One region of the Methylobacillus sp. genome, then DNA from elsewhere that is predicted to be linked to it. Evidence: riboswitches for the same ligand, from Rfam matches in the RefSeq annotation. Region 1 holds a riboswitch; the other holds the start of a gene.
What was found. Region 1 has a riboswitch for thiamine pyrophosphate ahead of V7Z75_RS02815 (TonB-dependent siderophore receptor). Riboswitches for the same ligand answer to the same signal wherever they lie in the genome.

Region 1 (7,703 bases):
GAGGCGGTGGCGTGAGTGATCCTATCCTGCACATCGCCATCCTTGGCGCGGAATCCACCGGAAAATCCGCGCTGTCTGCCGCGCTTGCCGCGCATTACCGCACGGCCTGGGTGCCGGAATACCTGCGGGAATTTGTCGAGACGCACCAACGTACGCCGCATGCCGACGAGCAATACCTGATTGCCGCCACGCAACGCGCGCGCGAGGCGGAAAGTGCATTGCACGCCAACCGCCTGCTGTTCTGCGACACGTCGCCGCTGATTACGGCAGTTTATAGCGAACATTATTTCGGACAGGCCGACAGTGCGTTGACGGCGCTGGCCGCACAACACGACTATGCCGCTACCATTGTCACCGCGCCGACCATGCCTTGGGTCGCGGACGGTTTGCAGCGCGAATCCGATGAGGTGCGCCAGCAGGTGCATGCCCGCTTGCTCTGCAAGTTGCATGATGCGGGGGTTGCGTATTTGCTCGTTGACGGCAGTCTGCAACAGCGTGTGATGCAGACCGTCGATTATCTGGGTTTGCATTTGCCCGCTGATGAAGCAGATACTTTTGCGCGGTGATTTCACCGTATGCATCCTGCAACGGCTGGTTTGGTTTGGATATCTTCCATGGTGGTTAAGTCTTGTCAGGCCGCTTTTCGCTTGTCAGCGAGTCACTTTCATTTGCTTCGCCAAATGAAAGTAACCAAAGCAAAGGCGACCCCGATTGTCTGCGACCCGGAGCTAAGCTCCGGGCACCCTGCGTTGCTCGCTTTTCATGGGGACTGGCTGAACTCGCTGCGCTCGAACAGACGCCAGTCCTGAATCCATGAAAAGCTGCGCTACTCGGCGCAGCCAGACGGGGAACCCAACTGCAACAGCGACTTGGCATTGCTGCGCTGGCCCTTGGCTTTGAGGGGGCATACCCCCAATTCCCCAACTGTTTGTTATCCCGGCCTTGAGCCGGGAACTCGTGACGTTTGCGGGAATGCAACAAGATGCCAGATCAGTCCGGCATGACAGGTGTGTGAGAAAGAGAAATGCTGGGGCGGCGTATCCTTGAAAAGTCTGTGAAAACAGCCTGTTAAAAATCAATCTGCGCCGACACGCGGAATACGCGTGGCGCGCCCGGGATCAGGTAGCCGCCTAATGCGCTTGATGAATCGCCCCAATAAAATTTGTTGAACACATTGTCCACGCCGAAGCGGAAGGTCGTGACCGTGCTGCCGAATTCGGCCATATAGCGCGCGCCCAGGTTCAGCACGTGATAGCCGTCCACCTTTCTGTTCAAGCTTGCGATCTCGTTGCTTGGGGAGAAGTATTTGCTGCCGGAGTAAATCCATGTTGCATTCAGCTTAAGGGCGGGGATGCCCGGCCATGCATATTCGCTATACACCGCGGATTTGAATCTTGGTACGTTGCCTGCCTGCTTGCCTTCGATGCGTGGGTCGCCCGTACCTTCGGCCCTGGCCCGCAACGCGGTCAAGCTGGCGCCCAGCATCCAGTCGCGCGTGACACGCCCCTGGGCTGCGAATTCCAGGCCGCGGTTGACTTGTGTGCCGTTGACCACATAGGTTGATGTGCCGCCCGGATGTTCATCTACATATTCATTATTGCGCTTGATCTGGAAGATGGCTGCCGACAGGTTGATATCCTTGGTTGGCTCGGCTTTCACGCCAAGCTCCATTTGTCTAGACTTGCTGGGGTCCATGATGATCTCGGCATTCGTAGTGCCGGTAGGTGCCTCACCCCCAGGCTCCAGACCCTCTGCATAAGAGCCATAGAGTGCCACCGTGGGTTGGAGGTTGTAGACCAGTGCAGCACTCGGCAAGATAAAGTTGTTATCGGTACTGCGTGTGGTGACCCCTGATGAATTGAACTGATCGCGCTTGAGTGCTACATAACGTACACCCGCGTGCAGCTTGAGCTGATCATTCAGTGCCATGACATCTTGCACAAAAATCGCACGTTCTTCATCTTTACGGCGCAAGTGAACGGGATTGACGGCTGCTGTTGAGTAATTGTCGTAATAGACAGGATTGTAGATATTGCTATCGCCAACATACTGGAACGCATAGTCGGCAAAGTGATCGCGACGACGCAGCGTGGAAAGGCCAACGGTGAGATCGTGCTTTACCGTGCCTGTGATGGCATCGCCTTGTAGCAGTGCTTGGGTGGTGGTGATGGAGCGCTTGTCATTTTTACGACGCAGGTCGTAGAGGGCATACTGTCCACTACTGCCATATCCAACCGTTGCATTGGTTGGACAATAGGCTGGAGCATTGGCTAAATCATTAAAATTCCAGCAACCCGAAGGTAAAGCCACGGCATCATCGCGATGTAGCACTGATTGGTTGGCCTGCAAGGTGGTACGCCAGTGGTCGTTCAGCGTGTAGTTGAACTTCACGCCGATATTGTGGCTGTCATCGACGACAGGGCTGCTCCAGGATTGATCATTGAGCATCTGCTTGGCACGAATGCCTGTCGGAATGCGCTGCTCCGGCCCAAGCAGCTGGAAGCCTGGCACGGTCAGTTGCGATTTGTGCTGATAATCCAGATCAAGCTGCAAGAGCGCACGGGGACTCAAGTGGAAATCAAACGCACCTGAAATGAAGTTACGATGGCCTGTTGAGCCATCAATATAGGATTTGATGTCTTCCGCCGCAGCATTGATGCGATAACCGAAGATACCGTTTTCAGTGCGTCCGCCAATATCTACCGCGCTATATACCGTACCGCGCTCGCGAACCTCAAAGGTTGCTGTGTGCAGCGGCGTATCGGTGGGGCGCTTGGTCACATAGTTGAGCATGCCGCCTGCAGCAGCGATGCCTGATTGCAGGCCTGCCAGGCCTTTGAGTATTTCGATGCGCTCCTTGTTTTCCATCGGCACCATGGCTTGCGCCAGAATCACCAATCCGTCCTTGCGATAGTTGGCACCCTGATCCAATACGAATCCGCGAATCGCAAACCAATCTGCCAGACCAACGGCATTGTAGGAGTTTTGCACACTAGCATCCCACTTCACGGCATCGGTGGCCGAGCGCACGCTGCGGTCCTGCATCTGCTCCTGCGTGATGACATTGATCGAGGCTGGCGTTTCCAACAGCGGTGTTTCGGAGAAGCCGCCAACGCTGGCGCTGCGGGCAACGCCATGGGCAGATTCGGAGGTGATGACGACTTCCGGCAATGCGTTTGGCGCTGCGGAGGCGGTATCGCTGTCATCATCGCTCTGGGCCAGGGCAACAGGCGCAAAAGCGCAGGCAACGGCCAGCACGCTGAGTTTTTGACGAAAAGGGAAAGCAGGCATTGTTTGGTTCCACTCGCGTTAGGGACAAGCATGCGCGGGAACGGACAAAGAATCTCTGGATGGACCTTGAGTGGCTTTGCGCTTTCCTACGCTGGCATTATCCAGGTCAGGTTCAAGGGTATTTCTCACCCGAAGATTCGGCTCTTCAGGACCCCTAGCGTGGGACGTATACTAACAAAGAAAGTGGAAGAAATGCCAATTTTCGTTGCGCACAGGGTTGGATGCCGCGCATGGCAGCCAATTGGCTGCGTATTCAAGTGAGCCATGTGGAAAGGTTTGTGCGTAAAAGCCTGTTCAATGGCGATGGGCCGGAAAGTGAGCTTCCGGCCATAGTAAGTGCAGGTGCGGCAGCACATTAGGTTCGCCGATCTGGCTGGTGAGTCCTGCGCGGCGCAGTTTTTCCAGGATATTGGGTCTGGCTTCGGTGATGACCAGCCGGATCTGGTGCTGTCTGCAAGTGTCCAGCAGGTTCCATAATGCCTGCATGCCGGTGGCGTCCATGATCGGTACGCGCGACATCCTCAGCACAATGGTGTCGGTATCCTCGCGTATGGTTTGCAGGCGGTGCTGCAGGTGCTCGGCAGCGCCGAAGAAGAACGGCCCTTCCAGGCGATAGACCAGCATGCTGGATGGCAGGCGCCATTCGCGCTGTCCGTATTCCTGTTGCAAGTCCTCGTCGCTCAGTTGCGTCACGCTCACCGTGTCGGCCATGCGCTTCATGAACAGCAGCGTGGCGAGCATGACGCCGATATTGACGGCAATCACCAGATCGCTGAACACGGTGAGAAGGAACGTGATCAGCAACACGGCAACATCCGCGCGTGGAGCGGTCTTGACCATATGCAGGAAACGCGTGGCCTCGCTCATGTTATAGGCCACCACGAACAGGATGGCTGCCAGTGCCGCCAGCGGGATATTCACCGCCAATGGCGCCAGCAGGATGACGATCAGCACCAGGGTGGCCGCATGCACGATGCCCGAAAGCGGGCTGTTGGCTCCGTTGCGGATATTGGTGGCGGTGCGGGCCAGCGCGCCAGTGGCAGCGAATCCGCCGAACAGGGGAGCGGCGATATTGGCAATGCCCTGGCCGATCAGTTCCTGGTTGGATTGATGGCGTGTGCCGGACAGGTTGTCGGCCACCACGGCCGATAGCAATGATTCAATCGCCCCCAGCAGCGCAATGGTGAAAGCCGGGCCAATCAATTCGATCATGGTTGCAGGGCTGATGCCTGATGGCAGAGAAAAATGCGGCAAGGACTGCGGAATGCCACCAAATGCGCTACCTATGGTCGCGACTTCCTTGAAGTGGAAGACGGACTGTACCAGTGTTGCGGCGATAATCGCTACCAGTGGGCCAGGAACTCTCTTCCAGCGGCGGTTGGAGAAAATCAACACTGCCAGCGTGAATATGCCAAGTAATGCAGTCTGCCATTGCAGATGCGGCAATGCCTCAAGCAAGTGCAACAGTTTTTCATGAAAATGATGCGAGGCTTGCGGGGAGAGTCCGAAAAAATCCTGCCATTGCCCGACAAAGATAATCACTGCAATGCCGCTGGTGAAACCGATGATGACAGGCTCGGGGATATAGCGGATAACGCTGCCCATGCGGGTGAGTCCCATGACCAGCAGCATGACACCAGCCATCAGTGTGGCGATCTGCAGGCCCGCGATACCATACTTTGCGGTGATGCCGGACAGGATGACGATGAATGCGCCGGTCGGCCCGGTAATTTGCACGCGGCTGCCGCCAAACAGGGAGGCGAGCGTGCCAGCCACGATCGCGGTATATAAACCTTGTTCCGGCTTTGCGCCCGAGGCGATGGCAAAGGCCATGGCCAGCGGTAGCGCCACCACGCCGACGATCAGCCCTGAAATGATATTGCGGGACCAATATTGACGCGAGAGCAAACCCGCGTGCTTGGCTTCAAGGATGGCAATCATGATGTGGTGGGAAAATGTATAAAGCAAACATTATAGGGCTTTTCTACTCATGCCGTCATGCGGGCAATGCGGTGTGCTATAGACAGTTGCAAGGCAGATCAGTAGTTTTGAAGGCGAGCAGGGCGGGCCCGTTTACAGCGATTCGATGAAACTCAGCAAGGCATGACGTTCTTCTGGCGTCATGGCGCGTACCATCTCCTTTGCTTCCTCGGCTTCCCCGCCATGCCAGAGAATGGCTTCCAGAATGGTGCGCGCGCGGACGTCGTGCAGGAATCCCGCGTTTTTCTCCACCAGCTTAGCCAGGCCTATGCCCCACAGGGGAGGCGTGCGCCATTCACTGCCGCTTGCCGCGAAATCCGGGCGGTGATCCGCGAGTTCTGGCCCCATGTCGTGCAGAAGCAAATCGGTATAAGGGGCGATGGTCTGTTGACTCAGCGCCGCCAATCTGGGGAAATCCCCTGTCTTTATCTGGGGGCGGTGGCAGGCTGCGCATTGCGCCTGCTGGAAAAGGATTGCGCCGCGCTGTACCAAAGGCTGGTCCTGATGGCGCGGCGCAGGCGCGGCCGATGCCAGTTGGTAGAACGCCATGTTATCGAGCTGCTCAGTGGTGATTTCAGGCGTGCCTGACACTGGGGCCTGCTTGCAGCCGGTTTGCTGTTCGGCACAATTGCCATGAGGAAACAAGCGGGAGGACAAGCCCATGTCGCCAGCCAGGGCGTTGGCCGTCTGTTCGCGCAGCGTCGCCACATTGGCCTTCCAGCCAAAGCGCCCGATCACCTGCCGTTGCTGCTCCGCGCTCCAGACACGATTGAGCCTGCCCTTGATCTTGCCGGGCTTGGGTTGCGATTCCAGTGCCAGCAGGGTGCTGTCCGCAATGGCTTCGAGCAGGCCCGTGCCATAGATACCGGGCGCGATGCGGGCCGAGGTTTGCAGGTTGTCCGGCAGCGTGCCATAGGCCAGGCTGCTGAACGTGATGATTGGTTTGCGCAGCTTCACACGCTCGCCGCCGTTCAATGATATTTCGCTTTCCTCGTAACGCAGATGGGCGCGGCCTTCGGCCTCGACGCCCGGCGCGCCGAATTCCTGCAACTGGTCGCCATACCATGGATGGGGCAACGGGCTGCCTTCAGGTGTCTTGCCGGGGACGCTCAGGCGGACCAGCATGGCGCGCATGGATTCTTCCGGGCCGTCAGGCGCGAAGCCGCGTCCGTTCTTGGCATGGCAAGCAATGCAGGAGTTGCGGTTATACAAAGGCCCCAGCCCGGCAATATCGCGGTCTTCCGCCGGGGAAATGATCCAGCTTTGCCGGACCAGTCCTCGGCCTAACTGGAACTGCAGGTTTTCTTGCGAGGAAAGCGGACGGATAGGCTGGCTATAGGCTTCGCGGCTTGCAAGGCTGGTCAGCACCTGCGCCGGTTCATCGCCGTGGGTAGCAGCGGGAGCCAGGGTGAGAATGCAAACAGCGAGGGACAGGATGCTGCGCATAGCCCCAGGATTACCGCTGTGACGCGATACGGGCGGCTTCCTGGTAGCGCTCGTGCATGACTTGCTGCCACCGGCTGATGTCCGCTTGCTTGGGAGGCTGCAGGGATTCTGCCGCGGTTTCGTCGATCGGTAACTTTTGCAGCAGCTCCCTGGCCTTGGTCACTTGCGGCGCATCGGCGCCCAGCTTGGCGCTAGCACTCTCGATGGCGCGGATCGCCTGTTGCAGGGGCGCCAAGTTGAGGGTGATGATGGCATCGAACAGCGCATTGGTGGCTTCCTGGCGCGCTAGCCCGCGACGGTTGTCGTACACAAAGGCCGGATTGTTCTCGAATGGATTGAAGTAACCGGCAGGCTTGTCTGCGTACACCGAGGCCCTAACCGGCAATTTGCGGATATCGGGGTGGAACAATAGCCGCTGCCCTTGTTCGGACAGCACGAATGCGCTGAAAGCCTTTGCTCCTTCGGGGTTGGCTGCATGTTTCATGATGGCAACGTGGGCAGGGGAATAGCCAGTCAATTTAGGGTAGGCAAACTGCAATGGCGCACCGTTGGCAATGGCGGATGCCGTGAAGAAATCGATGGTCAGCCCCGCGAACAGGCGGCCGCTGGCAACATCGTCAGTGACGAAAGTCGCGCCCGCAGTCACCAGCTCCGCATTGGCGGCGATGGCCTGCAACAGGTTCCAGCCCGCCTGCCAGCCGTAACCCTGCAGCAGGATATCAATGAGCGGCGGCGCATAGCCGACCTTGGAAGGGATGGGCAGCGCGACCTTGCCCTTGAATCCCGGCTGACTGAGATCTGCCCAGTCATGGGGAACAGGCAGCCCGGCGGCGGCCAGGGCCTGCGGGTTGCTCACAATGCCGTACCCGGCAATCTCACTGGCGATATGCTGGCCTTCGCGCAGGGGAAAGCCATTGACGGTTTCAGGCAGGCCATCCAGCTTGATATCCAACGGCTGGAATGCTTGCATTTTCTCAAGCTGGGCG
Region 2 (7,703 bases), on a different contig from region 1:
GAGAACATAACCTCTGCGGCAGCATACAACCCACCATCGTCAATCACCACGGCGGTTTCGCGGAGCGGGTGCGAGCACACTGGGCCTGGGCAGTGCCATTGCCTGATAGCCTGGATATGACCGCCGCTGGCCCCTTGCTTTGCGCGGGCGCAACGGTGTTCACACCTCTGCTGACCTTTGGCGTCAAACCAACCGATAGCGTAGGTATTGTCGGAATAGGCGGACTCGGGCATCTTGGACTGCAATTTGCCATGGCATGGGGCTGTGAGGTCACGGCATTTACCTCCAATCCCGCCAAATATGACGAAGCCCGCGGCTTTGGCGCGCACCATGTCGTCAACAGCCGTCATTCTGAAGAGATAGTCAAAGCTGCCAATACGCTGGATTTGCTGCTGATTACCGTCAATAATTTGCTGGATTGGTCCGCACTGCTGAAAACCCTGAAGCCCAATGGCCGCATGGCGATTGTCGGTGCAATCCTCGACCCTATGGAAATCTCGGCTATTGACCTTATTTTCGGGCAAAAGAGGGTAGCGGGCTCGCTCAACGGCAGCCCATCCGCCACTGCCGATATGCTGCGTTTCGCTGCACGCCACCGTATTTATCCGCAAGTCGAGCATTTTCCCATGAGCCAAGTGAATGCTGCCATGCGCCATCTGGCTGATGGCAATGCGCGATACAGAGTAGTGCTGGATGCTGATTTTTCCTGATTGCAGTATGCTCATGGCACACCGCCGGGAATTCACGGCGGCGCTCACTTTGCTTGGAGTCTTGCATGACACATTTTGATTTTCTATTGGAACGGGTTGCCACGCCGCTGGGCCAGATGTTGATCGTGACCGATCAGCAACAGCGCTTGCGCGCGTTGGATTGGCAGGATCATGAAGAGGATATGCATACATTCTTCAGGCGTCAGTATCACGGCAACAGTATCAGCCTGCATGAAACCAACCAGACTTCTGCGGCCACGCGCGCCATGTTGGAATATTTCGACGGCAATATCGCCATCATCGACCAGATTCCGTATGCCACGGGCGGTACGGATTTCCAGCGCGCGGTATGGCAGGCGCTGCGGGAGATTCCGCACGGCCAGACCATCAGTTACGGCACGCTGGCGCAACGCATCGGCAAGCCTGCCGCGGTTCGCGCCGTGGGCATGGCCAACGGCGCGAACCCCATTTCCATCGTCATTCCCTGCCATCGCGTCATCGGCGCCAATCAATCCCTGACCGGCTATGGCGGCGGGCTGCCGCGCAAGCAATGGCTGCTGGCGCATGAAAGCGGGATGATGACTGGCAGCTTGATATAAATCAGTGCTGGAGCCGCAGCCTCACCCACTTAGCCACATCACCAGCATGCCCGAGCACAAGGCAATCGCGACCACCGGATAAGTACGCAATGCAAGCTCCCGTCCGCCAATGAAACCCACCAAAGCGGCCTTGAGCACACTGTTGCTGATGACCGCCAGCACGATGCCCTGCACCGCGACATGGCTACCAAGCTCATGCTGCGCGCTGCGCGACAGGGACAAGGTAATGGCATCCACATCGGCGATCCCGGCCAGGAGGGAGACCAGGTAGACACCGGCATCTCCCCAATAGCGCCTGCCCGCCTCCACCAGAAACAGGATCAGTGTCAGCAGCAAGGCGAACCGCAGCGCAGGACCCAGCTCGAACGGGTTGCGCAGCGGAGTTTCAGCGTTTGCGGGCTCTTCCTTGACAGCGCGCCGCCAGAAAACAGCCGCCCCTGCCATATAGACCAGGAACATGATGCCCAGCGGCCAGGCGATCGGCAGCAGCAAGGAGGCGTTCACAACTGCGACTTCCAGCAGCACGCGCGGGAACATCAAGCCTGACGTCGCCAGCAATCCCGCAGCGAGCAATTTGTATAGGTTTTTGGAAGACAACCGCGACAAGGTCAATGTCATGGCCGTGGAGGAAACCAGGCTGCCGAGGATAGCAGTGAGCATCAAGCCGTAGCGCGTGCCTGTGAGGCGCACGGCGATATAGGCAATAAAGCTAAGGGCGGCGATCAGCACCACCATCCACCAGGTGGTGTAGGGATTGAACACCTGCCAGGGATCGTAGGTCTCGTTGGGCAGTACCGGCAGCATGACCACGGATATGAACAATAGCTTCAGCGCGCCGGACAGTTCGGCTTCGCTCAAGCGCTTGAGGAGGGAATGCAGGACATTCTTGAGGCTGAGCAGCAAGGCAACCACCACGGCCCCGGCGCTGGCAAGCATGGCGTAACCCGACAATGCAAGGCTGCCGAGCAGGAAGGTGATGAGCAACGCCAGCTCGCTGGTAATGCCCTGGTCGCCGGTACGGCGCAAATCGCTCACGTAGGCAAGGCTGGCGACCAGCATTAATGCCAGCAGCACCGTGACCCAGACCGCCATGCCCATAGACTGGCTGAGCAAGGTGGTCAAGCCTCCCAATAGGCCGGTTAGCGCGAAGGTACGGATTCCCGCGCTCTGGCAGGATTCCTTTTCGTCGCGCTCCTGCCAGCCGCGCTCCGCCCCGATCAACAGCCCTGCTCCCAAAGCGATGAGCAGGTTGAGCATGATGTCTACGGAAAGCAGCTCGGACATGGAATGTTTTCTCAAATGGCGCAATCGTCATCATACATGATGGTCCAACGCCTAAAAACGCGGCAACGGGCTATTTTCTTGCGGGACGCTCCAGCCCCAGGTGGCCGCGCAGAGTGGCGTGCTCGTAGTCTTTACGGAATAAGCCGCGCTTTTGCAGCACCGGCACCACATGTTCGACAAAATCCCGCACGCTGTCCGGCTGCGACGGCGGCATCAGATTGAAACCGTCCGCGCCGCCATTGCGGAACCAGTGCTCCATCTGGTTCGCCACCTGTTCCGGCGTGCCGACCATGGTGCAGTGGCCGCCGCCCGCCGCCAACCTGCCCAGCAACTGGCGCACCGTGGGCCGCTCGGTCTCGATGATGCGCAGCACCGTGGCATAGCGCCCCTTGGGGCCAGTGAAAGCTTCCAGTGGCGGCAACGGCGGCACCGGAGCATCCAGCTCCCAATCCATGCAGTCCTGGTCGATGAACAACTGCAATTGCCGCAACGAGGTTTCCGCAGGCAGCAGTTCATCCAGCTCGCGCTGCTTGGCGCGCGCCTCCGCTTCCGTCGAGCCGACATAGGTCACCAGTCCGGGCAGGATGGGCACGTCCACCGTGCGGCCCGCAGCCTTCACCCTGGCCTTGACGTCGCTGTAGTATTCCTGGGCCGAAGGCAGGTCGTAGGCCACGGCATAAATCGCCTCGGCGTATTTCGCCGCCAGGTCGCGGCCGAAGCCGGAAGCGCCCGCCTGGAACAGCACCGGGTTGCCCTGCGGCGGACGCGGCACGGTCAAGGGGCCATCCACCATGAAATGCCTGCCGCGATGGTTGATCTGCCGCACCCGGCTTTCATCGACGTAATCCCCCGCGCGGTCGTTGAGCAAGGCGCCATCGTCCCAGCTATCCCACAATTGCAGCACGGCCTGAATGAATTCGTCCGCCCTCGCGTAGCGCTCGGCGTGGCCGGGCATGGCCTCGTAGCCGTGATTGCGCGCTTCCACATCGAACATGGACGTCACCACGTTCCATGCCGCGCGTCCGCCGGAAATATGGTCGAGCGAAGCCATCAGCCGCGCGGCATGGAACGGCGTGAAGAAGGTGCTGGAAATCGTGCTCACCAGGCCGATGTGACTAGTCGCCCGGCTGATGGCCGTCAAAGTGGTCACCGGCTCCAGAAACCAGCGCGGCCCGTCGGTGATGTTGTTGGTGGCATGGCCGTCGGCAAAGAACACCGCATCCAGCTTGCCACGCTCGGCAAGCTGCGCCATTTCCTCGTAATAGCGGATATCTCCCAGCCGCTCGACCGGGGAATCCGGGTGACGCCAGGCCGCGTTGTGGTGGCCGCAGCCGAACAGGAACAGGTTGATGTGCATCATGGCAGAACAAGAGCCTCTTTAGTGAATTCAGGAATGGCAGGCGCTGAATTAGCGGATAGCATGTGCGATCAAGAGTGGCTGACAAAGCTTGGCTTAGCGATCCGCTAGGCGCCCCGTCGCAGAGAGTACAACTAGTACGGCAAGGCGGAGTAACAACGCCAGGAAAGTCTTGTCAGCCGCGCTAGTTCTTGACCAGGCCGCCATCAACCACCAGGTTCTGCCCCGTCACAGCGCGCGACCAGGGCGAGGCGAAGAAAAGCACCGCGTCGGCGAACTCTTCCGGCGTGGTGACGCGGCGCAACGGCGTGCTCGCCGCAATCAGGTCGAACACGGCATCCGGCGTGGCGGCCGAGGCGTCAGTGGTGCGCAGCAGGCCGCCCGATACCATGTTGACGGTAATGCCGTCCGGCCCGAGGTCCTGCGACAAGGTGCGCGTCAGGGAAAGCAGCGCCGCCTTGGCCGCCGTGTAATCGTGATAAGGCACTACCGGGTTCTGGAACAGGTTGGTGCCGATGTTGACTACCCGTCCGCCGCCCTGCGCGCGCATGCCGGGCAAACAGGCCTGGACGGTATTGAGCGCGCCGCGCACCACGCCTTCGAATTGCTGCTGCAACCCTTCCCAGCCAAGGTCATGCGCATGCGCCCGCGCATCGCCGTTGAACTTGAAATCAGGCAGGGCATTATTGACCACAACCGTGATCGGCTTGCCGAAATGCGCTTGCGCCTGCTCTGTCATCGCCCGCACGGCAGCAGCATCGCTCACGTCCGCCTGGATCGCCAAAGCCTGTCCCGGCGCTTCATTGGCCAAGGCCTCGGCGGCTTCCGCGCTGTGAAGATAGTTGACGACCACGCCCGCCCCCTGGTCGAGGAAAGCGCGGGCGATATGCCGGCCCAGCCCGCGGCCGGCGCCGGTGACGAGCACGAGTTGTTCTTGAATCGGGAATAGCGGTGAAGATGGATTGCCCATGTGATTCCTTTGCAATGGTCCATGGCAAGGAATTACAAGGCAGGCAAGCTGCGACAGGCATTCCTCCGCCAGTATGATCTGGATCAGGTATACGGGTGTGTTCTCAGCCCTAAAGCAGATACTGCAACAAGGCACCCCGTGCCGAAAGACAGAACCATAGCATGGAATATAAAGAATTTACATCCGGCATCATGTGAAAATCACCATGAAAATCGTTATAATCTGGCACCGAAACGGCAAAACCTTATTGGGCCGTTTCAATCCTAGGGGAGCCGCTTGCGGCTGAGAAATGGCAATTGCCATGACCCTTAATACTTGATCCAGATCATGCTGGCGAAGGGAAGGAAATAGCGCATCCATCATTGTGCGTACTCCTTGTCGTTCGTCGATTACAGGAGTCACCACGCAATGCTCAGTACACAAGCCGCCCTCGCCTGGCTAGTCTTTTTCGCCGCCGTTTTTGCCATTGCCGGCATGGCCTATTCGCGCAGGTTCCGCGGCAACCTTGAAGAATACATCGTCGCGCGCAACAGCCAGGGCACGCTGGCCAGCATCATGACCCTGCTGGCTTCGTCGCTGGGCGCGTGGATATTGTTCTCGCCCGCGCAAGCGGCGACCTGGGGCGGCCTGACCGCCGTGATCGGCTACGCCATCGGCGCCATGTCGCCGCGCATCGCCATGATCCCGCTTGGCAAGCGCATGCGCGAGCTGATGCCCAACGGCCACTCCCTCACCGAATTCCTGGTTGCGCGCTACGGCAAGCCCATGTACCTGCTCGCACTGACCATCATGCTGTTCTACCTGTTCATCGCCATGAGCGCCGAGATCACCGCTATCGCCAAGATGGTGACATTGCTGGCGCCCGTGCCGCTCTGGGCCACCGCCGCCATCGTGCTCGGCTTCACCCTGCTCTACACCACCTACGGCGGCCTGCGCGCCTCCATCTTCACCGACAAGGTGCAGATCGTCATCATCATCCCGTTGCTGGCGGCGCTGGTCTTCATCGGCTGGCAGGCCACCGGCGGCATTGCCCCGGTCGCGGAAAAGCTGCAGCAAACCGCGCCGCAGCTGATCAACCTTGAGGATATCGGCGGCATCAAGGCCGGGCTGACCTTCTTCGTCGCCATCCTGCTCACCGGCATCTTCCACCAAGGCAACTGGCAGCGCATCTACTCCGCCAAGGACATTCCCACCATGCGCAACGGCTTCCTGCTCGGCGGCCTGCTGGTCGTGCCCTTCATCTTCATCATGGGCCTGTTCGGCCTGGCCTTCATGGCGATGACACCGGATGGCGACAGCTCGGTGGCCTTGTTCAGCGTGGTCATGCCCAATATCCCGCTCTGGCTGGCCGTCGCCCTGATTCCGCTAGGCATCTCGCTGGTGATGTGCAGCGCGGACACGGCCATCAGCGCCATCTCGAGCATCGTGGCGGTGGATATCGGCCGGGTGATGCCGAGGAGCAGCGCCGCCAGCCTGATGCGCCTGTCGCGCTGGCTGGTGCTGCTGGTTGCGGTTCCCGTCTTGATCGTCGCCGCGCAAGGCTACAGCGTGCTCTACCTGTTCCTGCTCGCCGACCTGCTATGCGCCGCCGCGGCATTCCCGGTGTTCTTCGGCCTGTTCAGCCGCTCCCACACCGGCCGCGAAGCCGTCATAGGCACCACTGCAGGGCTCGCCGCCGGCCTATCCATGTTCCCCATGCCCAACCAGCCGGTGGCGCATTTGCTGGAATCCTTCCTGCTCGCCGCCCTGGTCCCGGTCGCCGTGATTGTCCTCATGCGCCTTCTTAAACGCCGCCAACAGCATTTCGACCTCACCACGCTGAACAGCGGCATCCGCAAACTGGATAGCGAGCAGCTTTGAGATGGCACGGCCTTGTTGACAAGTCTTTCCCGACGCGGCCATCATCTAGACCGTAAGACACCGGATATTGTCATCTAAACAACACGGGAGGATCGCATGAATACGGAATGGAACAGTATGTGGGGCGCGGTACAAACCGGCCTCGGCGACAACATGCTTCAACTGCTCGGCGCGCTGGCCATCCTCGTGCTGGGCTGGCTGTTCGCAGTGCTGGTGCGCGCCGGCGTGCGGCGCGGCCTGGGTATGGCAGGCACCAACCGCCGCTTTGCGCAATTGACCGGGCAGACCGGGAAGCCGGTGGATATCGAAAAAGGTGTGGCCGTCAGCCTGTTCTGGATCGTGCTGTTGTTCACCTTCGTCGCGGTGCTCAATTCTCTCGACTTGGCCATGGTATCCGGCCCGTTCGCTGCGCTGCTCACCGAAATGTTCGCCTATGCGCCGCGCATTCTCGCGGCCCTGATACTGGCGCTGGTCGCCTGGTTGCTGGCCAGCCTGGTGCGCGCGCTCATCACGCGCGTGCTGGCGAAGACCGCGCTGGATGAAAGGCTGGCCGAGCATGCTGGCATGGCGCCCATCAGCGACGGCCTGGCCCAGGCGCTGTTCTGGTTGGTGATATTGCTGTTCGTGCCAGCCGTGCTGGGAGCGCTGCAACTGCAAGGCCTGCTAGACCCGCTGCGCGACATGGTGGCAAGGGCGCTCGACATCCTGCCCAATGCCGTCGCTGCGCTGGTGATCGGCGGCGTCGGCTGGATCGTCGCCACGGTGCTGCGCAACCTGGTCAGCAACCTGTTGCGCACCGCCGGCGCCGACAATCTCGGCCAGCGCGCCGGTATAACGGAAACGCTGCGCCTGTCGCACGTGGGAGGCTTGCTGGTATTCATCGCGGTGTTCTTGCCGTCGCTGATCGCCGCGCTCGACGCCCT

Region 2: another riboswitch for thiamine pyrophosphate. It lies ahead of V7Z75_RS00860 (sodium:solute symporter family transporter); the one in region 1 lies ahead of V7Z75_RS02815 (TonB-dependent siderophore receptor).

Annotation. Positions count from the first base shown of each region.
Region 1 is NZ_DAIUFW010000002.1:101,932-109,634, forward strand. It holds gene pnuC (nicotinamide riboside transporter PnuC) at 1-15, shown strand, start outside; gene V7Z75_RS02810 (ATP-binding protein) at 12-566, shown strand; gene V7Z75_RS02815 (TonB-dependent siderophore receptor) at 1,069-3,291, opposite strand; TPP riboswitch at 3,358-3,457, opposite strand; gene V7Z75_RS02820 (SulP family inorganic anion transporter) at 3,586-5,232, opposite strand; gene V7Z75_RS02825 (di-heme oxidoreductase family protein) at 5,365-6,717, opposite strand; gene V7Z75_RS02830 (ABC transporter substrate-binding protein) at 6,728-7,703, opposite strand, start outside.
Region 2 is NZ_DAIUFW010000001.1:165,267-172,969, reverse strand. It holds gene ahr (NADPH-dependent aldehyde reductase Ahr) at 1-710, shown strand, start outside; gene ogt (methylated-DNA--[protein]-cysteine S-methyltransferase) at 776-1,309, shown strand; gene V7Z75_RS00875 (MgtC/SapB family protein) at 1,331-2,593, opposite strand; gene V7Z75_RS00870 (LLM class flavin-dependent oxidoreductase) at 2,664-3,950, opposite strand; gene V7Z75_RS00865 (3-oxoacyl-ACP reductase) at 4,135-4,935, opposite strand; TPP riboswitch at 4,964-5,069, opposite strand; TPP riboswitch at 5,176-5,279, shown strand; gene V7Z75_RS00860 (sodium:solute symporter family transporter) at 5,329-6,780, shown strand; gene V7Z75_RS00855 (mechanosensitive ion channel) at 6,877-7,703, shown strand, end outside.